Regions from separate parts of the Streptomyces sp. NPDC085460 genome, predicted to be linked through region 2. Evidence: riboswitches for the same ligand, from Rfam matches in the RefSeq annotation. Region 2 holds a riboswitch; the other holds the start of a gene.

Region 1 (15,130 bases), on a different contig from region 2:
ATGCCGGTGGACTGGCGGCCGAAGCTGGGGAAGATGCCGAGCTCGACGGCGAAGACGCCCTTGAGCAGCAGGGCCAGGAAGAAGACCGGGATGCAGATGCCGACGAGGGAGCCGGAGACGGAGGCCACGTCGACCCAGCCGCCGCGCTTGCGGGCGGCGAGGTAGCCGAGCGGGACGCCCACGGCGATGGCGATGATCATGGCCGCGACGCTGAGTTCGACCGTGGCGGGGAAGCGCAGGAGGAACTCGTCCCAGACGGGCTGACCGGTCTGCACCGAGGTGCCGAGGTCGAGGTCGAGGAGCCGCTTGAGGAAGCGCCCGTACTGGACGTAGATCGGCTGGTCGAGACCCAGCGCGCGGTTGATGCGCGCCACATCGGCTTCGGTCGCCCGCTCGCCCAGGATCGCTGAGGCGGGTCCGCCGGGCAGCCGGTTCAGCCAGATGAAGAGCAGAACCGACAGGCCGAGCAGGGTGGGTATGAGCTGGAGAAGTCGTCGTACGACGAGTCGCAACACCCCGCGTGCCCCTTTCTTGCGTGTGGAGGGTGGATGCGCGGACGCCCGGTCACGAGAGGAACGCGTGACCGGGCGGACCGCTTACGGGGGTGTTACTTGAAGGAGACCTCGGCGAAGTTCTCCTGCGTCAGCGGGGAGACCTTCGGCGGGACCACGTTCTTGCCGAACGCGATGGCCGGCGGGGAGGAGGTCAGCGGGAGACCCGGCAGGTACTCCATGATCGCCTCGTTGGCGGCCTTGTAGAGGTCGGTGCGCTTGGTCGGGTCGCCCTGGAGCGAGCCGGCCTTGACCGCGTTGAAGACCTTGTCGTCCTTGAAGCCCCACTGCTTGTCGTACCCGGCGAACCAGGTGCCGATGAAGTTGTAGCCGTCGTTGAAGTCACCGGTCCAGCCGAGCATGTGGAGCGGGCAGGAGCCGTGCTCGACCGCGTCGACGTAGTCCGGGTTCCACTTCTTCGGCTTGGGGTTGACCTTGATGCCGGCCTTCTCCAGGTCGGCCTTGACCAGCTCGAAGATGTCCTGCGGGGCAGGCATGTACGGGCGGGTGACCTCGGTCGGGTAGCAGAAGTCGACCGACAGGTTGCTCGCGCCGGCGCCGGCGAGGAGCGACTTGGCCTTGGCGGTGTCGAAGGCGTACTTCTTCACGTTCTCCGAGTAGCCGGCGACCGTGTCGGGCATGAACTGGGTCGCGACCTTGCCGCCCTCGGGCAGCTGGGTCTTGACGATGTTCTCGCGGTCGACGGCGTGCGCGATGGCCTGGCGGACCTCGGGCTTCTTCAGCGCCGGGTTGGCCTCCTGCGTCATACCGAGGTAGAGCAGGTTGAAGACGTCACGGGTCGGGACCTGGAAGCCCGCGCCCTCGAGGGTCTTGATGTCGGCGGGCGCGACGAGGTCGTAGCCGTCGATGTCACCGGCCTGGAGCGCCTGGCGGCGGCCCTCCTCGGTGTCCAGGGTGCGGAAGACCAGGTTCTTCACCTTGGCCTTCTCGCCCCAGTAGTCGTCGAAGCGCTCGAGGGTGACTTCCTTGTTGCCCTTGTTCCACTTCGTGATCTTGTACGGGCCGGTGCCGGCGACCGTGCCGGCCTCCTGGCTGTACTTGGGGTACGTGATGGCGTCGCCCTTGGCGGTGGCCTGCTGCTTCGCGTACTCCTTGAGCGCCTTCGGCGAGTGGATCGCGAGGGCGTTCAGGGAGAAGCCGCCGGGCAGGTTGGCGGAGGGCTCGAAGACCTCGATGACGGCGGTGGCCGGGTCCTTGGCGGTGCAGGACTTGTAGTTCGCCTTGGGCGTCTCCTTGTCCTCGTTGGCCTTGAAGCCGCCCATGATGGTCTGCCAGTAGTACGAGACCGCGCTCGACTGGAAGGTGCCCTTCCAGTTGAACCAGTAGTCGTAGTTGGCGCAGACCGCCGCCGCGTCGAGGGCCTCGCCGTCGTGGAACTTCACGCCCTGGCGGATGTTGAAGGTCCAGACGGTGCCCTCGGTGTTGCTCGACCACTTCTCGGCGAGCCCGCCGACGAGCTTGCTGCCGCCGGCCTCGTGCTCCAGGAGCGCCTCGAACGCCTGACGGGTGACCCGGAAGGTCTCGCCGTCGCTCGCGAGGGCCGGGTCGAGGGAGGCCGGGTCGCCCGGGGCGCCGAACACGAAGGTGTCCTTGGCCCCGCCCTTGTTGCCTTCCTTGTCCCGGTCGCTCGCGCAGCCCGTGGCGATGAGGCCGACCGCGATGGCCGCCGTCAGAGCCCGGGTCGACCGGGAATTGAGTATGCGCATGGGTCCACCCCTGGGTCGCCATGTGTGGTCTTGACCGGCCGAACGCTACTGGCGAGTGACGCGGCAGAGAACAGTCCGCATAGCGGTGATACCAACCTGAGACCCGGACACTCACCAAAACGGTCCGATGCCGGACATCGGCGGCGGGAGCGGGCTCAAGCGGACGCAAAACCCCGCCCTGGCAAGGAATTTCGGCCAGAGCGGGGTCGGGGGGCGGAGCGGTTCTCAGCGGTGCTGCGCGGGCGGGTAGCCATATCCCGGACGGTGGGATCCCGCATGCTGGGACGGCGATCCGTGCGCCTCGCGGTCGTAGAAGGGCCGGGCGTGGGCCTTCAGCCAGAGCGCCACCGGGTCGTACGCGTCGGAGAGCGCGACCGTCGAGACCGGCAGGCCCTCGGGCACGCTGCCGATCGACTGGCGCATCATCGCCCGCACCTCGTCCACGGCCGCCGCCGAACCGTCGTACAGGTCGAGGCCGATGACCAGGTACGGGGTCCCGAGCGCGGGCTGCACCCAGCCGCGGCGGAGCGAGCGGACGGCCGGCGTCCGGTGCGCGTTCTGGGTGAGCTGGGCGTAGAACTGCGGGATCTCCAGGGCGGGTTCGGAGACCCGGAGCGGCCCGGCGGGCATCCGGTCGAGGCCGGTGGCGATCCGGCGCAGATCGGACCAGGGAATGCCGACGCCGCCGCCGGGGGCGTGCGGATTCAGCCAGACGCCCCAGCGCTCGGGGTAGAGGGCGCGGGCGATCTCGCGGCCGGTGACGCGCTCGTGGGCGCGGTGCCAGCCGGAGGCGGCGAGCTCGCCGGCCGAGGTGACGCAGGGCGCGTAGCCGTAGCCGTCGACCTCCATGTTGCCGTACTGGGCCTCCGGCGAGCCCGCCGAGCCCTGCCAGAGCAGCATGTACAACTCGCCGTCGGCCAGGGCGTGCAGCAGTCCCTCGTACGCGTCGTAGCGTCCGGGCGCCACCTGGCGCAGCATGTGCTCGACCTGTCCGGTCGCGCCTGACGCGCTCACCCTGGGTTCCGCCCCTCTGTCTCGTACGGCTCGGTTCGGTGGTTCGTTCTCGGTCGGTCCAGCTTAGACAGGGCCGGGGGTCATCCGTCGGTGCGCCGGTAGAAGGGGCGCACCCGTTCCAGCATCCAGTCGCCGACGGGGTCGGCGGCCATGTCGAGGAGGATGAGGTTGACCGGCCAGGCCACCTCGACGCGGCCGAGGGCGCGGCCGAGGGCGTCCAGCGGCGCGTTGCGGTCGACGCCGTCCCAGCCGGTGAGCTGGACGCCGATGAAGAGGGCCGGTTCGGTGCCCTCGACGCTGGCGAGGGTGCGGCGGGCGGTGGCGACGACCCCGGTGGCCTCGAACTCGGCGGAGGCGGCGGCGAGGAAGTCGACCGGGTCGTCCTGCCAGTCGGGCTCGAAGAGGCGGACCCGGCCGCCGGACGCGGGCCCGTCGAGGGCGGTGCGGCCGGTCCGGCAGAGCTCGGCGACGGCGGGCGGGGGCAGCGGGACGCCGACGGTGCCGCCGGGGTTCACCGCGATGCCGAGCTGCGGGGGCAGGCCGCGGGCGAAGTCACGGGCCGGGGCGACGGTGAAGGACATGTGGTCGCCGACGCAGGCGAGGAACTGCTCCTGGGAGCTGAAGACGGGGACGAAGGCGGCGCCGCCGATCTCCATGGTGGCGAGGTCCAGGTCGGGGCTGTCGGGGCCGCCGCCGTTGGGCAGCGGGACCCACACCTGGCTGCGGCCGAGCACCTCGATGAGCCGGCCTCCGGCCGCGGGCTCCCCGAGCGCGGCGGCCAGCGCCTCCTCCAGCTCGTTGCCCGGCCACGTCACGTCCACGGTGGTTCCGTCCCCTCCTCGCACGGCCCGGTCCCGGCCGTCCCGCAGCACCCTAACGCCGCCCCGCCCCGGCTGTGACCAGAACCCGCCCCCGGGCGGACGCGGGCCTCAGCCCGCGTCCCGGAGTCCCTCGTCCCGGAAGCCCGACTCCCGGAAGCCGAGACGGCGCAGGGCCGCGGCGGCGTCCCGGTCGAGAAGCGTGGCGGAGGCGCAGCCGCGGGGCAGCCGGCCCGACTCCACGGCGGCGACGAGCCGGCCGACGGCTCTGCGGTGCCGGGCGAAGGCGTACGCGGAGACGCCCCGGCCGCGCTCGCGCTGCCCGTCTCTGGCGGTGTCCGGGTCGACGTCGAGGAGGACGAGGTGGAGGGCGCGGCCGCGCCGGGCGGCGGAGCGGGCCAGCCAGCCGCGGACCCAGGACTGGGTGCCGCAGTCGTGGACGACGACTCCGGCGCCGGAGCGCAGGGCCCGGTACAGCCCGGCGTAGTGCGCGATCCGGACCAGCGGGCGGTAGAGCGCGTACGGCACCATCCGGGGCATCCGGGCCTCCCAGCGCTCCCGGACGTCCTGCGAGTCGATGCCGCGGCCCTCGGCGGCCCGCCGCAGCAGCGTGGACTTGCCGCTGCCCGGGAGCCCGGAGACGACCACGACGTCACCGGCGGCGAAGGTGAGGGCGCGCGGGCCGCGCCCGCCGCGCTCGCGGAGGTCCCGCACCACGCGCCCGCGCGCGCGGGTCCGGGCGCGGGGCCGCTGAGCCGGTATGGCGGCGTCGGTCGCGAAGACGCCGGTGTGCTGGATCCTCATCGCTGCTCCCCCTGTCGGGTCCCCGGGGGACGTACCGGGAGACCTCACGGAGACCCTTGCCCACGAAGTGTAAAGAAACGGTAATCCGTGACAAGCGATTTGCCGCGCCGACACCGTGTGCGAGGATGTGCGCGCCAGGCGCGCGCAGCGCCGTACAGCTGGACAACCGCATACCGGCCGCTCGAATCCGCGCGGGAGAGTTCCGGACCGGCCTCGGCCGTCCGGGCGCCGAAGGAGCAAGACCCTCCCTTGAATCTCTCAGGCCCCGTACCGCGTGGATGAGGCAGATCTGAAAAGCGGGACACCTGTCGTGTCCCCACCCAAGGTGCAAGCCGGGGATGCCCCCGGTGAACCTCTCAGGTTCCATGACAGATGGGGAGGACCGTCCTTGCCTGTCATGTTTTCCGCCTTCGGGACCCGGGAGCCACGTCCATCATGAGCACCACCCCCCGTCTGACCGCCCTCGATGCCCTGCATCGTTCGCTGGGCGCGACCATGACCGACTTCGCCGGCTGGGACATGCCGCTGCGGTACGGCAGCGAGCGCGACGAGCACAACGCCGTCCGCACCAGGGCCGGTCTCTTCGACCTCTCCCACATGGGCGAGATCACCGTCACCGGGCCGCAGGCCGCCGAGCTGCTCGACTACGCCCTGGTCGGCAACATCTCCACGATCGGCGTCGGCCGCGCGCGCTACACGATGATCTGCCAGGAGGACGGCGGCATCCTCGACGACCTGATCGTCTACCGCCTCGGCGAGACCGAGGCCGCGTCTTCCCAGTACATGGTCGTCGCCAACGCCTCCAACGCGCAGATCGTCCTGGACGCCCTGGTGGCCCGCTCCGGCGGCTTCGACGCCGAGGTCCGCGACGACCGCGACGCGTACGCCCTGATCGCCGTGCAGGGCCCGGAGTCCCCCGGCATCCTCAAGCAGCTGACCGACGCCGACCTGGACGGTCTGAAGTACTACGCGGGTCTGCCCGGCACGGTCGCCGGCGTCCCGGCGCTGATCGCCCGGACCGGCTACACCGGCGAGGACGGCTTCGAGCTCTTCCTGAAGCCCGAGCACGCCGAGGGCGTGTGGACGGCGCTGACCGAGGCGGGCGCGGGCGTCGGCCTCATCCCGTGCGGCCTCTCCTGCCGCGACACGCTGCGCCTGGAGGCGGGCATGCCGCTGTACGGGCACGAGCTGACCACCTCGCTCACCCCCTTCGACGCCGGTCTGGGCCGGGTCGTGAAGTTCGAGAAGCCGGGCGACTTCGTCGGCCGCAAGGCGCTGGAGGCCGCCGCCGAGCGCGCCGAGACCGCCCCGCCGCGCAAGCTGGTCGGCCTGATCGCCGAGGGCCGCCGCGTCCCGCGCGCCGGCATGGCCGTCGTCGCCGGCGGCGAGGTCATCGGCGAGATCACCTCCGGCGCCCCGTCGCCGACGCTCGGCGAGCCGATCGCCATGGCGTACGTCGACGCGGCGCACGCCACGCCCGGCACCGAGGGCGTCGGGGTGGACATCCGCGGCACCCACGAGCCGTACAAGGTCGTGGCCCTGCCCTTCTACAAGCGCCAGAAGTAGCCGGGTTCCCGTCCGGGGTCCGCCCCGGACGTGACGCGTTCGTCTCGGAACGCGTCTCACCCCGCAAGACCCACGTACATCCGCACTCCCCCGATCCAGGAGAATCAGGCCATGAGCAACCCCCAGCAGCTTCGCTACAGCAAGGAGCACGAGTGGCTGTCGGCCGTCGAGGACGGCGTCGCCACGGTCGGCATCACGGAGCACGCGGCCAACGCCCTCGGTGACGTCGTCTACGTGCAGCTCCCCGAGGTCGGCGACACCGTGACCGCGGGCGAGTCCTGTGGCGAGCTGGAGTCGACCAAGTCCGTCAGCGACCTCTACGCCCCGGTGACGGGCGAGATCGTCGAGGCCAACCAGGACGTCGTCGACGACCCCTCGCTGGTGAACTCCGCCCCCTTCGAGGGCGGCTGGCTGTTCAAGGTGCGCATCTCGGGCGAGCCGGACGACCTGCTCTCCGCCGACGAGTACACCGCCTTCACCGCAGGCTGACCGAGACCCCCTAGGGATCGCTTCATGTCGCTTCTGAACACTCCCCTCCACGAGCTGGACCCGGACGTCGCCGCCGCCGTCGACGCCGAGCTCCGCCGCCAGCAGTCCACCCTCGAGATGATCGCCTCGGAGAACTTCGCTCCGGTCGCGGTCATGGAGGCCCAGGGCTCCGTCCTCACCAACAAGTACGCCGAGGGCTACCCGGGCCGCCGCTACTACGGCGGCTGCGAGCACGTCGACGTGGCCGAGCAGATCGCGATCGACCGGATCAAGGACCTGTTCGGCGCCGAGTACGCCAACGTGCAGCCGCACTCCGGCGCCTCCGCCAACCAGGCCGCGCTCTTCGCGATCGCCCAGCCGGGCGACACGATCCTCGGTCTCGACCTGGCGCACGGCGGCCACCTCACCCACGGCATGCGCCTGAACTTCTCGGGCAAGCAGTTCAACGTGGTCGCGTACCACGTGGACGAGGCCGGCCTGGTCGACATGGCCGAGGTCGAGCGCCTCGCCAAGGAGCACCGCCCGAAGGTGATCATCGCCGGCTGGTCGGCGTACCCGCGTCAGCTGGACTTCGCCGAGTTCCGCCGGATCGCCGACGAGGTCGAGGCGTACCTGTGGGTCGACATGGCCCACTTCGCCGGCCTGGTCGCGGCGGGTCTGCACCCGAACCCGGTCGAGTACGCGGACGTGGTGACCTCCACCACGCACAAGACGCTCGGCGGCCCGCGCGGCGGCATCATCCTGGCGAAGAAGGAGTTCGCCAAGAAGCTGAACTCCTCGGTCTTCCCCGGCTTCCAGGGCGGCCCGCTGGAGCACGTGATCGCGGCCAAGGCCGTCTCCTTCAAGGTCGCGGCCTCGGAGGAGTTCAAGGAGCGCCAGCAGCGCACCCTGGACGGCGCCCGGATCCTGGCCGAGCGCCTGGTCCGCGACGACGTCACGGCGCACGGCGTCTCGGTCCTCTCCGGCGGCACGGACGTGCACCTGGTCCTGGTGGACCTGCGCGACTCCGAGCTCGACGGCCAGCAGGCCGAGGACCGGCTCCACGAGGTGGGCATCACGGTCAACCGGAACGCCGTTCCGAACGACCCGCGCCCGCCGATGGTCACCTCCGGTCTGCGCATCGGCACGCCGGCCCTCGCCACCCGCGGCTTCACCACCGAGGACTTCACCGAGGTCGCCGACATCATCGCCGAGACGCTGAAGCCGGGCTTCGACGCGGACAAGGCGGAGTCCCTGAAGGCGCGCGTGACCGCTCTGGCCGAGAAGCACCCGCTGTACCCCGGCCTGAAGTAATTTCGTACGCTTTCGTTCCTGGGTTCGTTCGTTCGAAAGTTCCGGGGCACCGCGCACACTGGACAGTGGGCGCGGTGCCCCGCCCCATGTCGTCACCTCTCACGCTTTTCTGCTCCACCCCGGCAGACAACGGCGTCTAGCCCCCACAAGGAGTCCTCCCGTGGCCATCTCGGTCTTCGATCTGTTCTCGATCGGCATCGGTCCTTCGAGCTCCCACACGGTGGGCCCCATGCGCGCGGCCCGGATGTTCGCCCGCCGGCTGAAGAACGAGGGGCTGCTCGCGGGCACGGCCAAGGTCCGGGCGGAGCTGTACGGCTCGCTCGGCGCCACCGGGCACGGGCACGGCACCCCGAAGGCGGTCCTGCTCGGCCTGGAGGGCAACTCGCCCCGCACGGTCGACGTGGAGAACGCCGACGACGAGTTCGAGCGGATCAAGGCGAGCGGCCGGATCAACCTGCTCGGCGCCCACGACATCCCCTTCGACTTCGACGCCGACCTGGTGCTGCACCGGCGCAAGGCGCTCCCGTACCACGCCAACGGCATGACGGTCTTCGCGTACGACGCCGAGGGCGCGCTCGTCCTGGAGAAGACGTACTACTCCGTCGGCGGCGGCTTCGTCGTGGACGAGGACGCGGTGGCGGGCGAGAACCCGATCATCCCGGACGACACCGTCCTGAAGTACCCCTTCCGCACCGGCGACGAGCTGCTCCGCCTCACCAAGGAGACCGGTCTGTCGATCTCCTCGCTGATGCTGGAGAACGAGAAGGCGTGGCGCACCGAGGACGAGATCCGGGCGGGCCTCCTGGAGATCTGGCGGGTCATGCAGTCCTGCGTGTCGCGCGGCATGTCCCGCGAGGGCATCCTGCCCGGCGGCCTGAAGGTCCGCCGCCGCGCCGCGACGCTGGCCCGCAAGCTGCGCTCCGAGGGCGACCCGGCCATGCACGCGATGGAGTGGATCACCCTCTACGCGATGGCGGTGAACGAGGAGAACGCGGCGGGCGGGCGCGTGGTCACCGCCCCGACGAACGGCGCGGCCGGCATCATCCCCGCCGTCCTGCACTACTACATGAACTTCGTGCCCGGCGCCGACGAGGACGGCATCGTGCGCTTCCTGCTCGCGGCCGGCGCGGTCGGCATGCTCTTCAAGGAGAACGCGTCGATCTCCGGCGCCGAGGTCGGCTGCCAGGGCGAGGTCGGCTCGGCCTGCTCGATGGCGGCGGGCGCCCTCGCCGAGGTCCTGGGCGGCTCCCCCGAGCAGGTGGAGAACGCGGCGGAGATCGGCATGGAGCACAACCTGGGCCTGACCTGCGACCCCGTGGGCGGCCTGGTCCAGATCCCGTGCATCGAGCGGAACGGCATGGCGGCGGTCAAGGCCGTGACGGCGGCGAAGATGTCGATGCGCGGCGACGGCAGCCACCTGGTCTCCCTCGACAAGGTCATCAAGACCATGAAGGAGACGGGCGCGGACATGAGCGTCAAGTACAAGGAGACCGCGCGCGGCGGTCTCGCGGTGAACATCATCGAGTGCTGAGCCCGGCGCGCACCCGACGAACGGCCGGTCCCGCCCCCGCGGGGCCGGCCGTCGGGCGTTCGGGTCAGTAGCGGACCCAGAGGACGTAGACGTCCGGGCGGGAGGGGTGGAAGGGCTCGCAGAAGTAGATCTTGCCCCAGATCCACTCGCCGGCCTGGCCGGCGGCCTGGCACTCGGCGTACGAGGCGTGGTGGCTGCGGGCGTAGAAGCCCGGCCCCGCGGCCTCGGCGGTGCCGGCGGTGCCGAGGGCGAGTGCTCCTGCGGTGGCCGCGGTGGCGAGGGCGGCGGCGACGCGACGGTACATGGCATGTCCTCCTGAAATGAACGATGCGATGTGGTGCGGGATGGTGCCGTGCGTTTCGTCCCGGCTGCGCAGCCAGGAGGAAAGGTATCGGCGCGCCCCCTCTCCGGCAATAGGTCTAGGCCAATCGCCGAACGGATGTCCGGATTCCCCGATGAAGGCCGGAATTCGTCGCTAGGGTCCGGTCATGACCATGACCACGGATGCCGAATGTTCCACTCTGACCCGCACCCTGCGCCGCCGCGGGATCGTCGTGCTCTCCGTCTTCGCGGCGGTGTGGGCGCTCGCCGGCGGCTCGGGACTGCCCGCGCCGGGGCTCGTCGTCGCCGGGGTGTCGGCGGCCCTGCTGGTGGCCGGGACGCTGGCCGCGGGGTTCCGGTGGACGGCCCGCGAGGTGACCCGTCCGGTGCGGCTCCCTGAGCGGTGGAACCGGGGGGTCGGGATCGTCAACGCGGTCGAGGCCGCGGCGATCGTCGCCGTGATCGCGGCCTCGAACGCGGCCGGGCGCCAGGAGTGGATCCCGGTCGGCCTCTGCCTCGTCGTCGGCCTGCACTTCTTCCCGCTGGCCCGCCTCTACGACCAGCGCCAGTACGGATGGCTGGCGGCGGCCCTGACGGCCCTCGCGTCGATCGGCACGGGCCTGCTGGCGGCCGGCCTGTCGGCGGAGGCCGTACGGGCGGCCGTGGCGCTTCCCGCGGCCCTGGCCCTGTGGGGCACCGCGCTGCTGGTGGCGCGCGACTGACGCGCCGGGGCCCTCAGGGGCCGAGGGGCGGGCGGCGGCTGCTCGCGAGCGCCGCCCGGCCCCGGGGCCGGGGCCGGTCAGGCCCGGGTCACGCCTTGCTGAGGTGGGACCAGAACTCGTCCCACGACAGGCGGCCGTCGCCGTTGTCGTCGCGCTGCTTGATGAGGGCCTCGGCGACCGTCTCGGTGACGTTGAAGTCACCCAGCTGCGCCATGACGCTCTTGTACTCCGCGGCGGTGATGAAGCCGTCCCCGTCCACGTCGTACCGGTTGAATGCCGTGCGTGCCGACTCGATGTCCGCCACTGCTTCCGCCCCTTCTCGGTGCTGTCTTTGACGGTGGTCAGATTAGCGGGCGCGGCGGTGTCCGATGATGGCGGTATGAGCGGTGACGTGACACGGATCCTGGAGGCGGCGGCGAGCGGGGAGTTCCCGCCCATGGACGGCGGGACGACGGTGGTGCCGCAGCCGGACCGGCGGGACGCCGGGGTGCTGGCCTTCACGGCCCACTCGGTGGTCTTCGCCGACGTCGACCCGGAGTGGGTACGGGCGGAGCTCGCGGCCACCGGGAGCGATCCGCTCGCGGCGAGCATGAACCCGGGCTTCCTGGTGCGGCTGATGACTCGGACCGGCCGGCGGATGAACACGATCGACCTGCTGACGGTCGCCGACGCCCTGCCGGGCCCTCCGCCGGTGGAGCTGCGGGAGATCGAGGACCCCGGGCACCCCAGGGTGGCGCGGGCCCTGAAGTACCGGGACGAGGTACGGGTGTGGGCGGCGGACGGCGGGGTGCTGATCCTGGGGCGCGGTGTGGCCGGGCGGATGGAGGCGGCGATCGAGGTGGACGAGGGCGTCCGCCACCGAGGTCTGGGGCGGGCGCTGGCCACGGCGGCCCGCCATCTGACGCCGGACCCCGTGGTGTGGGCGCAGCAGTCGCCGGGGAACGCGCGGAGCGTGCGGACCTTCCAGGCGGCGGGGTACCGCCCGGTGGCGTCGGAGGCCCTGCTCACGGCCCGGTAGAAGGGCGCACGGGCGTCCAGCATGTGGATGATCGAGGGAAACAATCGGTGAACCGCATAGCCATTCACAGTTTGCAAGGCAAGTGCCGCAGGTCACCAACGATTCACAGTTAAAACGTAGGGGTATGTCCGTATTGATGGCGATACAGGCACTTGGCGATGGGTCCGGCGTCTGTCATAGTCGAGGGAACGACCCCCATTGACCCGGGCCAGGTCGTCCAAGCGGCCGTGGATACACCCCCCCCCGTCCACGGCGCATCACACGGAAGCCCCCAGCAGCCCCACCACGGCGCACGGGGGCTTCCGTGCGTTCAGCGGTCGGTGACCCGCATCTCGAACCAGGTCGTCTTGCCGCGCGGCCCCAGGTCCACGCCCCACCGGTCGGAGAGCTTGTCGACGAGGAAGAGGCCCCGTCCGCTGACGTCGAGCTCACCCACCGGCATCAGACAGGGCAGGCCGCGCGAGGGGTCGCGCACCTCGATCCTGATCCGGCCGGGGCGCCGCTGGGCGCGGAGCGCGAAGACCCGGGCGCCGGTGTGCCGGACCGCGTTCCCCACCAGCTCGGAGACGAGCAGGACCGCGTGCTCGGCGAGGGTCGGGCCGAGCGCCCACTGCCGGAGCACCACGTGCTGGGTCATCCGCCGGGCGATCCGGGCCGACTCCGGCAGCGACGGCAGGCGGACGTCGACCTCCGCCGGGTTGCCGTACCGGTCCATCGCCGAGAGGGCCTCTTCGTCCTCCGGGGTCGGTGCCCACCGTGCGGCGGGCACACTCCCCTGCCGTGGTTGTTCCCTGCTCTCCAGGCCCGCCATGCCCCCCATCATGGCCGCCGGAGACGGCCCGCGGGGGCCGTTCCGGTGGAATGGCCCCCGCGGGACGGCGCGTCGCCGTGACGGACCGTCGGACGACGGTCCGGACGGCGGCCGGTCAGGCGAACTTGGCCTTGCCGGGGCCCTCCTCGACGAAGCTGCGCATGCCGGTCTCGCGGTCCGCGGTGGCGAACAGCGCGGAGAACCAGGTGCGTTCGAGGGCGAGGCCGGTGTCGATGTCGGCCTCCAGGCCCTGGTCGATCGCCTCCTTGGCGGCCCGCAGCGCCACCGCCGGGCCCTGCGCCAGCTTGGCGGCCCAGGCGTGCGCCTGCTCGTACACCTCGGCGGCCGGGACGACCCGGTCGACCAGGCCGAGCGTGAGGGCCTCGTCGGCGCGCACCATCCGGCCGGTGAAGATGAGGTCCTTCGCCTTGGACGGGCCGACCAGGCGGGAGAGCCGCTGGGTGCCGCCGGCGCCGGGGATCAGGCCGAGCAGGATCTCGGGCTGGCCGAGCTTCGCGTTGTCGGCGGCGATCCGGTAGTCGGCGCAGAGCGCGAGCTCGCAGCCGCCGCCGAGGGCGTACCCGGTGATCGCGGCGACGACCGGCTTGGGGATGCGGGCGACGGCGGTGAAGGAGTCCTGGAGCGCGCGCGACCGCTCGACCATGGCCACGTGGTCCATGACCTGCATCTCCTTGATGTCCGCGCCGGCCGCGAAGACCTTCTCGCCGCCGTAGAGGACGACGGCTCGCACGTCGTCGCGGTCGCCGGCCTCCTGGGCCAGCTCGCGCAGCCGGTCCTGGGTGGCGATGTCCAGGGCGTTCATCGGCGGGCGGTCGAGGCGGATCGTGCCGACGCCGTCGGCGACTTCGAGGTTCACAGTCATGGGAGAGAGGTTAGTGCGCGTTAACGCGGACGGGCCCGGTGCTGTTGCTCACAGCACCGGGCCCGTCCGCGACGGCGGGGACCTAGGCGGTCCACTCCGCCCAGGACATGTTCCAGCCGTTCAGGCCGTTCTCCGGCTTGATCTGCTTGTCCTTGGAGTTCTTCACGATGACGACGTCACCGATGAGCGAGCGGTCGAAGAACCAGGCGGCCGGCGTGGAGCTGTCGCCCGCGCCCCGGGTGTCCGAGAGGCCGACGCAGCCGTGGCTGACGTTCTGCGAGCCGAAGGTGGACTTCGGGGCCCAGTAGTTGCCGTGCACGAAGGTGCCGGAGGTGGACAGGCGCATCGCGTGCGGCACGTCCTTGATGTCGTACTCGCCGCCGAAGCCCACGGTGGCGCCGTTCATCCGGGTCACCTTGTACTTCTCGCTGATGACCATCTGGCCGTTGTACGTGGTCGTGGACGGGGCGCCCGCGGTGATCGGCAGGGTCTTGATGATCGTGCCGTCGCGCTCGACCTTCATCGTCTTGGCGCTCGCGTCGACCGTGGAGACCTGACGGCGGCCGATGGTGAAGGAGTACGACTTCTTCTGCTTGCCGTAGACGCCCGGGCGGCCCTCGACGCCGTCCAGGTTGAGCTCGACGGTGACCTTCGTGCCGGCCTTCCAGTACTCCTCGGGACGGAAGTCGAGGCGGTCGTTGCCGAACCAGTGGCCCTCGATCTCGACGGCCGGCTCGGCCGTCACCTTGATGGCCCTCTCCACGGCCTCGGGGTCGGTGATGCCCCGGGTGAAGTTGATGGAGACCGGCATGCCGACGCCGACGGTCGAGTCGGCCTCCGGCGTGTAGTGGCCGATGAAGGTGTTCTTCGGGACCAGCGTCGTGAAGGTGGTGTCCTTCGCCGACTCGCGGCCCTCGGCGTCCTTCGCGATCGCGTGGACCTTGTACTGCGTGCCGGCCGACAGATGGGCCAGCGGCTCCCAGCTCGCGCCGTCCGCCGAGATCTTCCCCTCGACCGCGCCGCCCTTGGAGTCGGCGACCGTCACGGTCGTCAGCTTGCCCTGCTCGGCGGAGACCTTGAGGGCCCCGCTGGTGGCGACCGAGTCGGCGCCGTCCTTCGGCAGGATCGTCACGACCGCCTGGGAGGCGGCGTTGTCGGGGGCCACGGTCCCCTGCCCGTTGCCCTTCGCCCCGGCCCCGCCGGCGGTCTTCGACGGCTCCTCACCGCCACAGGCGGTCAGCACCAGCAGCAGCGCCCCCGTCGCCAGGGCCCCGAGGCGGAGGCTCCGCCGCCGCGCCGACCGCCCCGATATCGGCTGCCCGTTCACTATGGTCTTCTCCCCTCGCACGACCCGGCCGCAGGCCGGGCCCCACCCCCTGTACGCACGTCCCGCGCACGGCGCTAGATAATCACACCGGAAGACACGAAAGTTCCACGTGAATGTCACCGTTCAGTCCCAGTCGGGGCGGGACCGGAGGCGAGCGGGGAGGTGCCCGCGTCCGGCCCCGGGACCAGGGCGGGGTCAGCGGAGCGCGGATCCGGCCTTCCAGCCCTCCCAGTCGAGGTTCCAGCCGCCGAGACC
Region 2 (15,130 bases):
CACCGTCTGTCTGACGCGCGTGCCGAATCCACTGGAATTCGGCATCACGATCGTCGACGAAGAAGGACAGGTCGAGCGCTTTCTGGAGAAGCCGACCTGGGGACAGGTCTTCTCCGACACCGTGAACACGGGCATCTACGTCATGGAGCCCGAAGTTTTCGACTACGTCGAAGCCGATGTACCGGTCGACTGGTCCGGGGACGTCTTCCCGCAGCTGATGAAGGAAGGCAAGCCGATCTACGGCTATGTCGCCGAGGGCTACTGGGAGGACGTCGGCACCCACGAGAGCTACGTCAAGGCGCAGGCCGACGTGCTGGAGGGCAAGGTCCAGGTCGACATCGACGGCTTCGAGATCTCGCCCGGCGTCTGGGTCGCCGAAGGGGCCGAGGTCCACCCCGACGCGGTGCTGCGCGGACCGCTCTTCATCGGTGACTACGCCAAGGTCGAGGCCGGCGCCGAGATCCGCGAGCACACCGTCGTCGGCTCCAACGTCGTCGTGAAGAGCGGCGCCTTCCTCCACAAGGCGGTCGTCCACGACAACGTGTACATCGGGCAGCAGAGCAACCTGCGCGGCTGTGTCATCGGCAAGAACACCGACGTCATGCGGGCGGCCCGGATCGAGGACGGGGCCGTCATCGGCGACGAGTGCATGATCGGTGAGGAATCGATTGTGCAGGGCAATGTCCGGGTCTACCCGTTCAAGACCATCGAGGCCGGCGCGTTCGTCAACACCTCGGTGATCTGGGAGTCCCGCGGACAGGCCCACCTCTTCGGAGCGCGCGGGGTGTCCGGCATCCTCAACGTCGAGATCACGCCGGAGCTGGCCGTCCGGCTCGCGGGGGCGTACGCGACGACGCTGAAGAAGGGCGCCACCGTCACCACCGCCCGCGACCACTCGCGCGGTGCGCGAGCCCTCAAGCGGGCCGTGATCTCCGCGCTCCAGGCCAGCGCCATCGACGTGCGGGACCTGGAGAACGTGCCGCTGCCCGTCGCCCGGCAGCAGACCGCGCGGGGGAGCGCTGGCGGGATCATGGTGCGTACCTCGCCCGGTGTGCCGGACTCGGTCGACATCATGTTCTTCGACGAGCGGGGCGCGGACCTGTCGCAGGCCAGGCAGCGGAAGCTGGACCGGGTGTACGCGCGGCAGGAGTACCGGCGTGCGTTCCCGGGCGAGATCGGGGACCTGTCCTTCCCGGCGAGCGTCTTCGACTCGTACACCGGCTCCCTGCTGCGGAACGTCGACACCGGCGGGATCGCGGAGGCCGGGCTCAAGGTGGTCGTGGACGCGTCCAACGGCAGCGCGGGCCTCGTCCTGCCGAGCCTGCTCGGGCGGCTCCAGGTGGACTCGCTGACCATCAACCCGGGACTCGACGAGTCGCGGCCGACGGAGTCCGCCGAGCGGCGGCGGGCCGGGCTCGTCCGGCTCGGGGAGATCGTGGCGTCGGCGCGGGCCGCGTTCGGCGTGCGGTTCGACCCGGTGGGCGAGCGGCTGTCGCTCGTCGACGAGCGGGGCCGGATCATCGAGGACGACCGGGCGCTGCTGGTGATGCTCGACCTGGTGGCGGCCGAGCGGCGGTCCGGGCGGGTCGCGCTGCCGGTCACCACGACCCGTATCGCCGAGCAGGTGGCGGCGTACCACGGCACCCAGGTCGAGTGGACGACCACCTCGCCCGACGACCTCACCCGGGTCGGCCGGCAGGATTCGACGATCTTCGGCGGCGACGGGCGCGGCGGGTTCATCGTGCCCGAGTTCAGCAGCGTCTTCGACGGGGCAGCGGCCTTCGTGCGGCTCATCGGTCTGGTGGCGCGGACGCAGCTCACGCTCAGCCAGATCGACGCGCGGATCCCGCGGGCGCACGTCATCAAGCGGGACATCGCGACGCCGTGGGCGGTGAAGGGGCTCGTGATGCGGCGGGTGGTCGAGGCGGCCGGCAGCAGGTCGGTGGACACCACCGACGGCGTGCGGGTCGTGGAGGCCGACGGGCGGTGGGTGATGGTGCTGCCGGACCCGGCCGAGGCCGTCACCCATCTGTGGGCCGAGGGGCCCGACGACACCTCCGCGCAGGCGCTGCTCGACGAGTGGGCGCGGGTGGTCGAGAGCGCAGGTCGCTGACCAGATGACGGGCGGGGGCCGGGCGGCGGCGGGACGGAGCCGCCCGGCCTTTCGTGGGGCCATTCGGCGGTAGGGCGTGCGACGTGCGACGATGTGCGGCATGTCGCAGCAGCCCCCCGTTCGGAGCACCGGTTCTCCGCCTCCGCGTCCGGACGCGTCGATGTCGCTGCTGAACAACGTGATGGACCACGCGCTGGACGACGGGTACGCGGAGGCGACCGCCCGGCGCGCGGCCGAGGGCGGTGCCCTTCCGAAGCCGCTGCGGGCCAAGCTCGGTCTCGCGGCCGGACTGGTGCTGGCCGCCGCCGTGGTGACCGTCGGCGCGGCCGAGGCGCGGATCTCGGCCCCCGTCGTCGCCAAGGAGCGGCAGGAGCTCATCGACCGGATCGAGGGTGAGAACGAGGCGGCCGACGGGCTGGAGCGGGACGTCGAGCGGATCCGCGCCGAGGTCGGTGACCGGCAGCGGGCGGCGCTCCAGGAGCACGGCGGTGACCAGGGCGAACTGGTCGCGCTGCTGTCCGGTGCCACGCCCGTGCAGGGGCCCGGGGTGAAGCTCGTGGTCGACGACGCCAAGGGTTCCGACAGCGGGGGAGGCGGGCCGCGCGAGAGCGCCGGCTTCTCCGACACCGGGCGGGTGCGGGACCGCGACATGCAGCGGGTGATCAACGGGCTGTGGGAGTCCGGCGCCGAGGCCGTGTCGATCAACGGACAGCGGCTGACCTCGCTCTCCGCGATCCGGGCCGCGGGCGACGCCATACTCGTCGACAACCGGCCGCTCGTGCCGCCGTACACCGTGCTCGCCGTCGGCGACGGCCAGCGGCTGAACACCGCTTTCCAGGACAGCGCGGACGGGCAGTACCTGCACGCGCTGGTGGAGAACTTCGGGATCCGCAGCAGCATCTCGGTCGAGGGCGCGCTGAGCCTTCCGGCCGCGCCGAGCCTGATCGTACGTACAGCTGAGCCGCTGGGGGCCGGGGCGGCGACGCCGACCGGCCGGGCCACGGCCGACAAGGGGAAGGCAACATCGTGATCGCCGTACTGGGCCTGATCGTCGGAGTCGTGGCCGGACTGCTGGTCCGGCCCGAGATTCCGGCGGTCGTCGAGCCCTATCTCCCGATCGCCGTGGTCGCCGCCCTCGACGCGGTCTTCGGCGGCCTGCGGGCCATGCTCGACGGGATCTTCGTCGACAAGGTCTTCGTCGTCTCCTTCCTCTCCAACGTGGTCGTGGCCGCGCTGATCGTCTTCCTCGGCGACAAGCTCGGCGTCGGCGCGCAGCTCTCCACCGGTGTCGTCGTCGTGCTCGGCATCCGGATCTTCTCCAACGCGGCCGCGATCCGCCGCCATGTCTTCCGGGCGTGAGGCCGATGAGTGTGAACCCGAACGAGCAGCCCGGACCGGGTGGCGAGGAGCCGAAGGCCGCGGAGGCGCCGCAGCCGGCCGGGCAGCGGGAGACGCCGGAGGCCCCGGCGGCCTTGCCCGGGCCCATGCCCGCGTCCGTGGAGGGCGGTGAGAGCGCTCCCGAGGGGGCTGTGTCCTCCCCGGAGGCCGCGGCCGGTGCCGGGGGCGCGCCGGACGGGCGGCGGCGCCTGGCGGACGCCCTGTGGCCGCCGCGGGTGACGCGGGCCCAGCTCGTGGTGGCACTGCTCCTGGCCTGTCTCGGTTTCGGCCTCGCCATCCAGGTCTCCTCCACCAGCGAGGGCAGCGCGCTGCGCGGGGCCCGGCAGGAGGACCTCGTACGGATCCTCGACGAGCTCGACGACCGCACGCAGCGCCTGGAGGACGAGAAGGCGCGGCTCGAGAAGCAGCGGTCGGAGCTGGAGTCCAGCTCGGACCAGGCCGAGGAGGCCCGCCGCCAGACGCAGGAGAAGGAGCGGCAGCTCGGGATCCTGGCCGGCACGGTGGCCGCCGAGGGCCCCGGCATCACGCTGACCGTGACCGACCCGGTCGGGGCGGTCGAGTCCGACATGCTGCTCGACGCCATCCAGGAGCTGCGCGCGGCCGGTGCCGAGGCGATCCAGGTCGACGGTGTGCGGGTGGTGGCCAACAGTTATTTCACCGGCGGCGGTGATGACATGCGGATCGATGGAACGCAGGTGACCGCTCCGTACGTCTTCAAGGTCATCGGCAAGCCCGAGGATCTCGAGCCCGCGCTCAACATCCCCGGTGGCGTCGTGCAGACCCTGGAGAAGGAGCAGGCCACGGCCACGGTGGAGCGGTCGGCGAAGATCGTCGTCGACGCCTTGCGACCCGCGAAGCGGCCTGACTACGCTCGGTCGTCCTCCCCGTGAGAGAGGGGGTGGGGGGTCCCGCGACATGGGCTGGAGCGTTGCGGGGGGTCGGCGCACCACAACGGTGGTGCGTGGTGGAAACTGTCCGGAGGATACGGACGTTGTGAAGGTGTCCGGGTCGGCAGGTGTGATGGATCTCGGTTCGTCCTGCCCCACGGGCGGGTCTGTTTCGGTCAAGGGGAATCGCCCGTGAAGTTGTTTGCGAAGTTGTTCGGCAAGAGCGCACGCGAGGACGGCGGCAACGCCAGGCACCGCGCGCCGCGCCACGCCCAGAGCGAGGAGCAGGGCGGCGAGCGCCCGCTCTTCCGTGACGAGGTCGGTGGCGACATTCCGGGCGCGCAGGGCGCGTCGTCTGTTGACCACGCCGGTGCCGCGCGCATAGGTTTCGGTGAACCATCAACCTCAAGTACGGGTGGAGGGTTCAACCCCGATCCGTACGCGACCCAGACCTCCGCGGGGCAGCCGCGGCAGGAGGACGCGTCCATGCCGGTGTGTACGAGGTGCGGTCGCCGCAACGCGGCGGACAGCCGTTTCTGCTCCCACTGCGGTACGCCGCTGCGGGGCGGGATCGCCGCCGAGCGTCCCTCCGAGACGACGTCGACCATCTCGATCTCCGGTCTTGAGGCGTACGACGCGGAGACCACCGGTCAGATCGCGATCCCGGCGCTGTCCCCCGAGGCCCTCGCGGCCGTGGAGGCGCTGCCGCCGGGCTCCGCTCTGCTCGTGGTGCGCCGCGGTCCGAACTCGGGCAGCCGCTTCCTGCTGGACGGCGAGCTGACGACGGCCGGCCGACACCCGCAGAGCGACATCTTCCTGGACGACTTCACGGTCTCCCGGAGGCACGTCGAGTTCCGCCGGGGCCAGGACGGGCGGTTCACCGTCGCCGACGTCGGCAGCCTCAACGGCACCTACCTCAACCGTGAGCCGATCGACTCCGTCGTGGTGCTGAACAACGGCGACGAGGTGCAGATCGGCAAGTACCGGCTGGTCTTCTACGCGAGCCAGCGAGGCGTCTGACACACGCCTGGCGGAGATCCTTCAGGAAAGGTCCATGGTGCGAACACCGATGGGCGGTGCCGGCTCCGGCACCGCCACCGCGGGCGACCGGCTGGTGAGTATCGGCACCGTGCTGAACCAGCTGCGGGACGAGTTTCCCGAAGTGACGATCTCCAAGATCCGCTTCCTGGAGGCCGAGGGGCTCGTCGAGCCCCGTCGTACGGCCTCCGGGTACCGGAAGTTCAGCCCGCAGGACGTGGAGCGGCTCGCCGCCGTCCTGCGGATGCAGCGTGACCACTATCTTCCGCTGAAGGTCATCAGGGAGCATCTCGACGCCCTCGCCCGCGGCGAGCAGGTGACGCTGCCCGCGCCCGGACGGCGGCGTGATCTGCTGGACGGGCTGCTCGACCCGCCCGCGGACGGCGAGAGCGGGGACCGGCCGACCGCCGCGCGCCTCGGCCGCGCGGAGCTGGTCGCCGCGGCCGGGGTCACCGAGGTCGAGCTGGCGGAGTGGGAGTCGTACGGCCTGATCGGCGAGAGCGAGGGCGGCGGCTACGACGCGGAGACCGTGAACGTGGCCCGGATCGTCGCCGACCTGGGGCGCTTCGGCCTCGAACCCCGGCATCTGCGCGCCGTGAAGGCGTCCGCGGACCGGGAGGCCGGGCTGATCGAGCAGGTGGTGGCGCCGCTGCGCCGGCATCGCAACCCCCAGACCAGGGCCCACGCCGAGGAGACGGCGGCCGAGCTGGCGCAGCTGTCGGTGCGGCTGCACGCCGCGCTGGTGCAGACGGCCCTCGGGATCCGCCTCCAGTGACCCTTCGGTGACGTTCTCCGGCGGCTCCCCGGCGGGGCGCGGAGGGGGTTCCGGGGCGGGCCGCGGGGGCGCCGGCCGGGGGCCCGACTATCCAAACCGGTCGGGCACGTCCTAGGGTTGCTGTGTGAACGAGCTCGACGTTGTGGGTGTCCGGGTGGAAATGCCCTCCAACCAGCCGATCGTGCTCCTGCGTGAGGTGGGGGGCGACCGGTACCTGCCCATCTGGATCGGACCCGGCGAGGCGACCGCGATCGCCTTCGCCCAGCAGGGCATGGCGCCGCCCAGGCCGCTGACGCACGACCTGTTCAAGGACGTGCTGGAGGCCGTGGGCCAGGAGCTCACCCAGGTGCGCATCACCGATCTGCGGGACGGGGTGTTCTACGCCGAGCTGGTCTTCGCCAGCGGCGTGGAGGTGAGCGCGAGGCCGTCGGACGCGATAGCCCTGGCCTTGCGGACCGGTTCGCCGATCTTCGGCAGCGACGGGGTCCTCGACGACGCCGGCATCGCGATCCCCGACGAGCAGGAGGACGAGGTGGAGAAGTTCCGCGAGTTCCTCGACCAGATCTCGCCCGAGGACTTCGGGAGCCAGTGACCCGCGGCCGGTCGGTGCCGGTGAGCCGTCGGTGCCGGTGAGCGGTGCCGGTGACCGGTAGGAGGCGGCGGAGGCCGGTCGGTGCCGGTGAGCGGTCGGTGCCGGGCGCGGGGCGGGTGAGGGCGCGGAGGGGGCGACCGGAGAGCGCTGTCGGCGCATTCGAGTAGCCTTTCCCCGGAGTGGGATACGTGAAACCACTCTCTGGGTGATTATCACTCGGCGTGCCGAGTGTGGCGATCGTTGACGCACCCCGAGCGACTGCCTACCTTCGAGTGGGCAGGTCAAGGACGGAGGGTCGGCGTGATGAGCAGCGCGGACGGTACGGCAGGGAGCTCGCTCGGACGCGTGTCCGAGGAGAGCGGTCCGTATCCGCTTCACGGCAGTGTGGGCGACTTCGGTACGGAGACGAGCGCCGGGCCGGCGGACGAGGCGATCGGCTATCGCGGTCCGACGGCCTGCGCCGCCGCCGGCATCACCTACCGCCAGCTGGACTACTGGGCGCGCACCGGGCTCGTCGAGCCGAGCGTGCGGCCCGCGTACGGCTCGGGGACGCAGCGGCTCTACAGCTTCCGGGACGTCGTCGTCCTGAAGATCGTCAAGCGGTTCCTGGACACGGGCGTCGCCCTCCAGAACATCCGGGCCGCCGTGCAGCACCTGCGCGCCCGGGGCTTCCGCGACCTGGAGCGGATGACGCTGATGAGCGATGGTGCGACCGTCTACGAGTGCTCCTCGCCCGACGAGGTCGTCTCCCTGCTCCAGGGCGGGCAGGGCGTCTTCGGCATCGCGGTGGGGGTCGTCTGGCGGGACGTCGAGTCGGCGCTGTCCCAGCTGCACGGAGAGCGTGTGGACACCGGGGAGACGCTGGTCCGGCACAACCCGCAGGACGAGCTGGCCCGGCGGCGGCGCGACCGGGCCGTCTGAGGCCGTCCCGGATGCTTCATCCCGGCGGTCCTCCGCGCAGGGTAACCCCCGGCCGGTGCGGGCCCGTCGCCCGTACGGGCGATTGTCAGTGGCGTGAGGCAGCATCGGAGACGTGAGAGCCGCCCCCACGATCCTGCATCTGGACATGGATGCCTTCTTCGCCGCGGCCGAGCAGGCGTCGAAGCCGAGCCTGCGCGGCAAACCGGTCGTCGTGGGCGGGCTCGGGCCGCGCGGGGTGGTCGCCACGGCCTCGTACGAGGCGCGGCGCTTCGGGGTGCACTCGGCGATGCCGATGGGGCAGGCGAGGCGGCTCGCGCCCAACGCCGCGTACCTGGTGCCGCGCTTCGCCTTCTACCGGGCGATCAGCGGGCAGGTCATGGAGCTCCTGGGGCGGCTTTCGCCGCTGGTGGAGCCGCTCAGTCTCGACGAGGCGTTCGTGGACCTGGAGGCCGGCGGGCTGGCGGACGACAGCGCGGGCGCGCGGGCCGTGGGGGAGCGGCTGCGGGCCGAGATCCTGGCGACGACGGGGCTGACCGGATCGGTGGGGCTCGCCGGGTCGAAGATGCTCGCGAAGATCGCCTCGGAGGAGGCGAAGCCGGACGGGCTCGTGCTGTACGAGCCGGGCACCGAGCGGGCGCTGCTCGCGCCCCGGTCGGTGCGGATCATCCCGGGGGTGGGGCCGGCCACCGGGGACCATCTGCGGCGGGCCGGGATCACGACGGTCGCGGACGTGGTGGAGGCCGGCGAGGACGAGCTCGTACGGATCCTCGGGCGGTCGCACGGGGCCTCGCTGTACCGGATGGCGCTCGGGCACGACGACCGGCCCGTGGTGGCCGAGCGGGACGCCAAGTCGGTCTCCGTCGAGGACACCTTCGACATCGACCTGCACGACCGGCTGCGGATCCGGCTGGAGGTGGAGCGGCTGGCGGAGCGGTGCGTGGCGCGGCTGCGGGGCTCGGGGCACTCGGGGCGGACGATCGTGCTGAAGGTGCGCCGGTTCGACTTCTCGACGCTGACCCGGTCCGAGACCCTGCGCGGGCCGACGGACGATCCGCTGGTGGTGCGGGAGGCGGCGGAGCGGCTCCTCGAACTGGTGGACACCACGGGCGGGGTGCGGCTCCTCGGGGTCGGGGTGAGCGGGCTCGCCGACTACACGCAGGAGGACCTGTTCGCCCAGGCGGAGGCGGAGGCGGAAGCGGGGGCCGGGGCGGACTCCTCCGGCACGGCGGCGGAGGAGGCGGGGCGGGGGGCCGCCGGGGAAGCCGCCGGGCCGCCGGGGGCCGGGGACGCGGCGGCGGACGGCGTGGCCGGGCCGGGGACGGCCGTGGAGGCCGTCGTACGCCGGTGGGCGCCCGGGCACGACGTGCGGCACGCGGTACTGGGCGCCGGCTGGGTGCAGGGCAGCGGGCTCGGGCGGGTCACCGTCCGGTTCGAGGAGCCCGGCAGTACGGCACCGGGGCGGGTGCGGACCTTCGCGGTGGACGATCCCGAGCTGGAGCCGTCGGATCCGCTGCCGCTGGTGCCCGGCGGCGTCACGGGGGCGGAGGGAGCGGACGCCCCGGCGGCCCGCGCCGGTGCCGGTTCGGTGGGTGAGGTGGGCGCCGCGTGACGTGTCCGGCGGCGGGCGCGCGGCCGGCGTGGCCGGGCGCGTGCGCCGGGCTGGGCGGATGGGCGCGGGCAGGTGCCCCGATCAGTGGTCCCGCGCCGGTCGGGAGCGCCGCGGAGGCCGTCCGGTGCGAAACCGGCCCCGGAGATCGGAAGTCGGTCAGGCCCGGAGTCGGCCGGGTGGATCGGAATCCGGCCGTTCCGGAGTCGATCCGGCGGGAAAGAAGGCGGACGGGGCCCGACCGGACAGGGCGGAAGGCCGTACGCGCGGCCCGACCGGGCAATACGGAAGGCCCTGCCCCCGGCCCGACCGGGCAAGGGGCAAGGCGGAAGGCCCGTGCGCCGTAACCCGGAGGCGGGGCCCTACGCTGCGTCGTCCTGGCCGGCCAGGCGGCCGAAGTCGGGGATCGCGTCCGGCGGCGGGAGGGTCAGCTCGTAGTGGCGGTAGAGCTGGAGCTCCTGCTCGGGGGAGAGGTGACGGCCCACGCCGAAGTCCGGGGCGTCCTTGATCAGGGAGCGCTCGAAGGGGATGTGGAGACCGTCGTCGGCCAGCTCGCTCGGCTCCAGCGGGACGAACGCGTCCCGGCTGAACAGGCCGGTGCGGACGGCTGCCCACTCGGGCACGCCGGTCGCGTCGTCCAGGTACACCTCGTCCACGGTTCCGATCTTGTGCCCGTTCCGGTCGTACGCCTTGCGGCCGATCAGGCTGCGCGGATCGATGTCGGTCTGCACGGTCCCTCCAACTGGTCGCAACTGCTCTACACCCCTACGAAAGTGCACATCTGGGATGTCGGCCACTTGAGCGATGCGGGCGACAACCGCGCTGGTAGGCTGGCTGTGGCTGTCGACACCGTGCGGGAGAGTCCTCCGGAGAAGGTTTCCGGGGGCGCCGAAGGAGCAAATCCTCCCCGGAATCTCTCAGGCACCCGGTACCGCGCGGGCGAGGTCACTCTGGAAAGCAGGGCGGGAGTCCGACGGCATCCGCTCTCACCGACGGTGAAAGCCGGCGTGCCCACGGGCGTGCCGGTGAAGCTCTCAGGTTGAGATGACAGAGGGGGAGGCCGTCCGGGCACCCGCGCCGTGGTGCCCCTCGCAGGTCGTGACGACCAGGAGGCCCCCGCATCATGACCGCCAACCGCACCCCGCTCTCCGAGCTCGAGCAGGGCATCCCCTTCGAGCAGCGGCACATCGGACCCGACGCCGAGGCGCGGGCCAAGATGCTCGCCCAGGTCGGCTACGGCTCGCTCGACGAGCTGACCGCCGCCGCGGTACCGGACGTCATCAAGAACGCCGACGCGCTGGACCTGCCGGGAGCCCGCACCGAGGCCGAGGTCCTCGCCGAGCTGCGCGCGCTCGCCGGCCGCAACGAGGTCCTCGCCCCGATGATCGGCCTCGGCTACTACGGCACCTTCACCCCGCCGGTCATCCTCCGCAACGTCATGGAGAACCCGGCCTGGTACACGGCGTACACGCCCTACCAGCCGGAGATCTCGCAGGGCCGCCTGGAGGCGCTGCTCAACTTCCAGACGATGGTCGCCGACCTCACCGGTCTGCCGACCTCCGGCGCCTCCCTCCTCGACGAGGGCACCGCCGCCGCCGAGGCCATGGCGCTCTCCCGCCGCGTCGGCAAGGTCAAGAACGGCGTGTTCCTGATCGACGCCGACACCCTGCCGCAGACCATCGCCGTCATCGAGACGCGCGCCGAGCCGACCGGTGTCGAGGTCGTCGTCGCCGACCTGAGCGAGGGCATCCCGGCCGAGATCGCCGAGCGCGGGGTCTTCGGCGTCCTCCTCCAGTACCCGGGCGCCTCGGGTGCCGTCCGCGACATCAAGCCGCTGATCGACCGCGCCCACGAGCTCGGCGCGATCGTCACCGTCGCCGCCGACCTGCTCGCCCTCACGCTGCTCGTCTCGCCCGGCTCGCTCGGCGCCGACATCGCCGTCGGCACCACCCAGCGCTTCGGCGTCCCGATGGGCTTCGGCGGCCCGCACGCCGGCTACATGGCCGTCCAGGACAAGCACGCCCGCTCCCTTCCCGGCCGCCTCGTCGGCGTCTCCGTCGACGCCGACGGAAACAAGGCGTACCGCCTCGCACTCCAGACCCGCGAGCAGCACATCCGCCGCGAGAAGGCCACCAGCAACATCTGCACCGCGCAGGTGCTCCTCGCCGTGATGGCCGGCATGTACGCCGTCTACCACGGTCCGGACGGTCTCAAGCAGATCGCCCAGCGCACCCACCGGTACGCGGCGATCCTCGCCGCCGGTCTGACCGCCGGGGGCGTCGAGCTCACCCAGGGCGCGTTCTTCGACACGATCACCGCCCGCGTCCCCGGCCGCGCCGACGCCGTCGTCGCCGCCGCCCGCGAGGCCGGCGTCAACCTGTACCGGGCGGACGCCGACCACGTCTCGGTCTCCTGCGACGAGACCACCGGCCGCGCCCAGCTCGCCGCCGTCTGGGGCGCCTTCGGCGTCGACGCGGACGTGGAGGCCCTGGACGCCGCCACCGAGGACGGCCTTCCCGCGGGACTGCTGCGCTCCGACGCGTACCTGACCCACCCGGTCTTCCACGCGCACCGCTCCGAGACCTCGATGCTGCGCTACCTGCGCCGCCTCTCGGACCGCGACTACGCGCTCGACCGCGGCATGATCCCGCTCGGCTCCTGCACCATGAAGCTGAACGCGACCACCGAGATGGAGCCGGTGACCTGGCCCGAGTTCGGCCAGATGCACCCCTTCGCGCCGATCGACCAGGCCCAGGGCTACGCCACGCTCATCACCGAGCTGGAGGAGCGTCTGGCCGAGGTCACCGGCTACGACAAGGTCTCGATCCAGCCCAACGCCGGGTCGCAGGGCGAGCTGGCCGGACTCCTCGCGGTCCGCGCCTACCACCGCGCCAACGGCGACGAGCAGCGCACCGTCTGCCTCATCCCGTCCTCCGCGCACGGCACCAACGCCGCCTCCGCCGTGATGGCCGGCATGAAGGTCGTCGTCGTCAAGACCGCGGAGGACGGCGAGGTCGACGTCGAGGACCTGCGCGCCAAGATCGCGCAGCACCGCGACGAGCTCTCCGTGCTGATGATCACCTACCCGTCGACGCACGGCGTCTTCGAGGAGCACGTCGCCGACATCTGCGCCGAGGTCCACGAGGCCGGCGGCCAGGTGTACGTCGACGGCGCCAACCTCAACGCCCTGGTCGGCCTCGCCAAGCCGGGCCACTTCGGCGGCGACGTCTCGCACCTCAACCTGCACAAGACCTTCTGCATCCCGCACGGCGGCGGCGGCCCGGGTGTCGGCCCGGTCGGCGTCCGCGCCCACCTCGCCCCGTACCTGCCGAACCACCCGCTCCAGCCCACCGCGGGCCCGGAGACCGGCGTCGGCCCCATCTCGGCCGCCCCGTGGGGCTCCGCCGGCATCCTGCCGATCTCCTGGAGCTACGTCCGCCTGATGGGCGGCGAGGGCCTCAAGCGCGCCACCCAGGTCGCCGTCCTCGCGGCGAACTACATCGCCAAGCGCCTGGAGCCGCACTACCCGGTGCTGTACACCGGCCCGGCCGGGCTCGTCGCCCACGAGTGCATCGTGGACCTGCGCCCGCTGACCAAGGCCACCGGCGTCTCCGTCGACGACATCGCCAAGCGCCTGATCGACTACGGCTTCCACGCGCCGACCATGTCCTTCCCGGTCGCCGGCACGCTGATGATCGAGCCGACCGAGTCCGAGGACCTGGCCGAGCTGGACCGTTTCTGCGACACGATGATCGCGATCCGTGCCGAGATCGAGAAGGTCGCCTCCGGCGAGTGGCCCGCCGAGGACAACCCGCTGGCGAACGCCCCGCACACGGCGGCGGCGCTCGGCGGCGAGTGGACCCACGCCTACGACCGTGACGTGGCGGTCTTCCCCGCCGGCGTCTCGGCCGCCGACAAGTACTGGCCGCCGGTCCGCCGCATCGACGGCGCCTTCGGCGACCGGAACCTGGTCTGCTCCTGCCCGCCGCTGGACGAGTACGACCACTGACCGCAGGCATGACAGAGGGCCGGTCCGGAGTCTCCTCCGGGCCGGCCCTCGGCCGTGCCCGAGCGGCGGTCAGGCCGCCGTCGTCACCCGGCCCGTCGTGAGCGGCCGGTGCGGAGCGATGATCTGCCCGTCCGGCAGCAGTTCGCCGGTGTCCTCGAAGAGCAGGACACCGTTGCACAGCAGGCTCCAGCCCTGCTCCGGGTGGCACGCCACAGGATGGGCGGCCTCGCGGTCGGCGGAGTCGGCGGTGGGACAGGCAGGCTGGTGCTCGCACATGGGTGGGTTCTTTCGCTGCGTCGTGGTGGATGTCCTGCGGCTCGTCGCGCTCATGGCCGCCCCCGTCGGTCGGTTCGGTTCCGGTCCCCAGTCTTGCCGCACGGACGGTCTTCCGCAGGTATTTCGCGTCAGCTCGTCCTCTCCTGGGAAGACGCATCACCCGCAGGGGCGGTTCAGGTCAACACCCCCGCTATTTCGGGTGGTTCGGGATGGCCCGAGCGGGCTAGTCCGTACGGGAGGGGTGTTCGGCGACGGCGTTCGGGCACGGTTTCCGGACAGCAGTGCGCCCCGTGACCCGGTCGGGTCACGGGGCGGTGCGCGGGGCCGGATCAGGCGGGCGCGGGCGCCGCGGAGCCGAGCAGCGGCGGCGGCGCGAGCCGGGTGCTGAGCACGGGCAGCAGATCCGCCACCCGGTAGGGGCGGTTGGCGGCGATGCCGGGCGGCGCCGGGGCGAGCGGCACGAGGACGTCGGCGGACTCGGCCGCCGGGTCGGCGCCGTCCGGGTCCGGCTCGGCGTGCAGCCACAGCGTCAGCATGTACAGCTCCGGCACCGAGAGCAGCCGCGGCTCGTACGTGCCCGGCAGCGCCTCGGCCTGGACCAGGGCGCGTTCCGTGGCGGCGACGTACGGCCCCTCGAAGAAGTGCGAGAAGGACCAGCCGTCCGGGGTGAGCATGGTGTCCGCGGCGGCGATCGCCCGGTCCCCGCTCCGGATCAGGAACCGCCAGCCGACGAGTCGGGTGCCGGGCGCCTGCCCCGGCGCCTCGGAGATCCTCAGCACATGGACGGGCAGCGGGAGTTCGGGGCTCAGCGGCCCCGGCGCGGCCCGCAGGGCCGGGGTGCGGGCCTCGCGGACGGCCGTGGGCGAGCCGAGTGCAGCGAGGACGCTGCGGAGGGCGGGCGCGGGGGCCGGGGAGGGTCGGAGCATCGTGTGGGTCGCCTCTCGCTCAGGAGACACGGGGATACGGGAACGCACGGCCAAGGGACTGGTACGACGGCGCTGTCGGCGGCGGGGGCGGAGCGGGGGGCCATGGGTCATGGCCGTCGCCGGCGCTCTGCCTCGTCCGCGGAGTTTATACGACACGTGTTCACAGAGTGTTTCCGCTAGACGCCGCCGATATTCCTGACAAGACCTCATCAGGCCGCGTGCGGTGGATCGTGGAGCGGAATCGGAGCGAAGACAGGATCTCCGTCCTCGCATTCCCCGGCAAGCCGGACGTCAGAATTCCGAAAGTCGTGCCGCCCGCACCGGCAGGGCAATATGACAGTGGTATATGTCGTCAGCCGGTCCGGAGGTGGAGGGCCGTGCGCGCGGCGGCAGGTTCGTACCAGACTATCCGCGGAGCGGCCGGAAACGCAGGCGTTGTCGATCAGTGGCGTGGGCATCATCGTCCGTACGCGCGGCCCGCCCGGGCCGCCCACGCGGGAGGTACGCCTCGATGGGGGAGAAGGTCGCGACGGACGGCTTCGGCCCGGCCGACCGGCAGCGCTACCGGCGCAAGCTCCAGCAGTGTCTG

Evidence for each region. A riboswitch is a leader RNA that binds a small molecule or an ion and turns the genes downstream of it on or off. The one in region 2 is predicted to bind glycine.
Region 1: it holds a riboswitch for glycine, as region 2 does, so the genes downstream of both, gcvT (glycine cleavage system aminomethyltransferase GcvT) here and gcvP (aminomethyl-transferring glycine dehydrogenase) in region 2, are expected to answer to the same signal.

What each region holds. Positions count from the first base shown of each region.
Region 1 covers NZ_JBITTO010000006.1:284,122-299,251, reverse strand. Annotated here, with positions in the region: gene ACIGHB_RS17725 (ABC transporter permease) at 1-515, opposite strand, end outside; gene ACIGHB_RS17720 (ABC transporter substrate-binding protein) at 608-2,278, opposite strand; gene ACIGHB_RS17715 (enhanced serine sensitivity protein SseB C-terminal domain-containing protein) at 2,504-3,292, opposite strand; gene ACIGHB_RS17710 (enhanced serine sensitivity protein SseB) at 3,373-4,113, opposite strand; gene ACIGHB_RS17705 (AAA family ATPase) at 4,222-4,914, opposite strand; glycine riboswitch at 5,097-5,197, shown strand; gene gcvT (glycine cleavage system aminomethyltransferase GcvT) at 5,350-6,480, shown strand; gene gcvH (glycine cleavage system protein GcvH) at 6,592-6,969, shown strand; gene glyA (serine hydroxymethyltransferase) at 6,994-8,262, shown strand; gene ACIGHB_RS17685 (L-serine ammonia-lyase) at 8,423-9,793, shown strand; gene ACIGHB_RS17680 (hypothetical protein) at 9,858-10,097, opposite strand; gene ACIGHB_RS17675 (DUF7010 family protein) at 10,282-10,836, shown strand; gene ACIGHB_RS17670 (EF-hand domain-containing protein) at 10,925-11,140, opposite strand; gene ACIGHB_RS17665 (GNAT family N-acetyltransferase) at 11,216-11,854, shown strand; gene ACIGHB_RS17660 (ATP-binding protein) at 12,165-12,665, opposite strand; gene ACIGHB_RS17655 (enoyl-CoA hydratase-related protein) at 12,781-13,548, opposite strand; gene ACIGHB_RS17650 (Ig-like domain-containing protein) at 13,631-14,875, opposite strand; gene ACIGHB_RS17645 (Ig-like domain-containing protein) at 15,071-15,130, opposite strand, start outside.
Region 2 covers NZ_JBITTO010000004.1:577,862-592,991, reverse strand. Annotated here, with positions in the region: gene ACIGHB_RS13800 (mannose-1-phosphate guanyltransferase) at 1-2,113, shown strand, start outside; gene ACIGHB_RS13795 (DUF881 domain-containing protein) at 2,214-3,143, shown strand; gene ACIGHB_RS13790 (small basic family protein) at 3,140-3,472, shown strand; gene ACIGHB_RS13785 (DUF881 domain-containing protein) at 3,478-4,401, shown strand; gene ACIGHB_RS13780 (FHA domain-containing protein) at 4,483-5,418, shown strand; gene ACIGHB_RS13775 (MerR family transcriptional regulator) at 5,453-6,211, shown strand; gene ACIGHB_RS13770 (bifunctional nuclease family protein) at 6,336-6,803, shown strand; gene ACIGHB_RS13765 (MerR family transcriptional regulator) at 7,107-7,724, shown strand; gene ACIGHB_RS13760 (DNA polymerase IV) at 7,837-9,333, shown strand; gene ACIGHB_RS13755 (PRC-barrel domain-containing protein) at 9,693-10,061, opposite strand; glycine riboswitch at 10,175-10,274, shown strand; gene gcvP (aminomethyl-transferring glycine dehydrogenase) at 10,454-13,339, shown strand; gene ACIGHB_RS13745 (DUF5999 family protein) at 13,409-13,615, opposite strand; gene ACIGHB_RS13740 (hypothetical protein) at 13,945-14,541, opposite strand; gene ACIGHB_RS13735 (glutamate-cysteine ligase family protein) at 15,053-15,130, shown strand, end outside.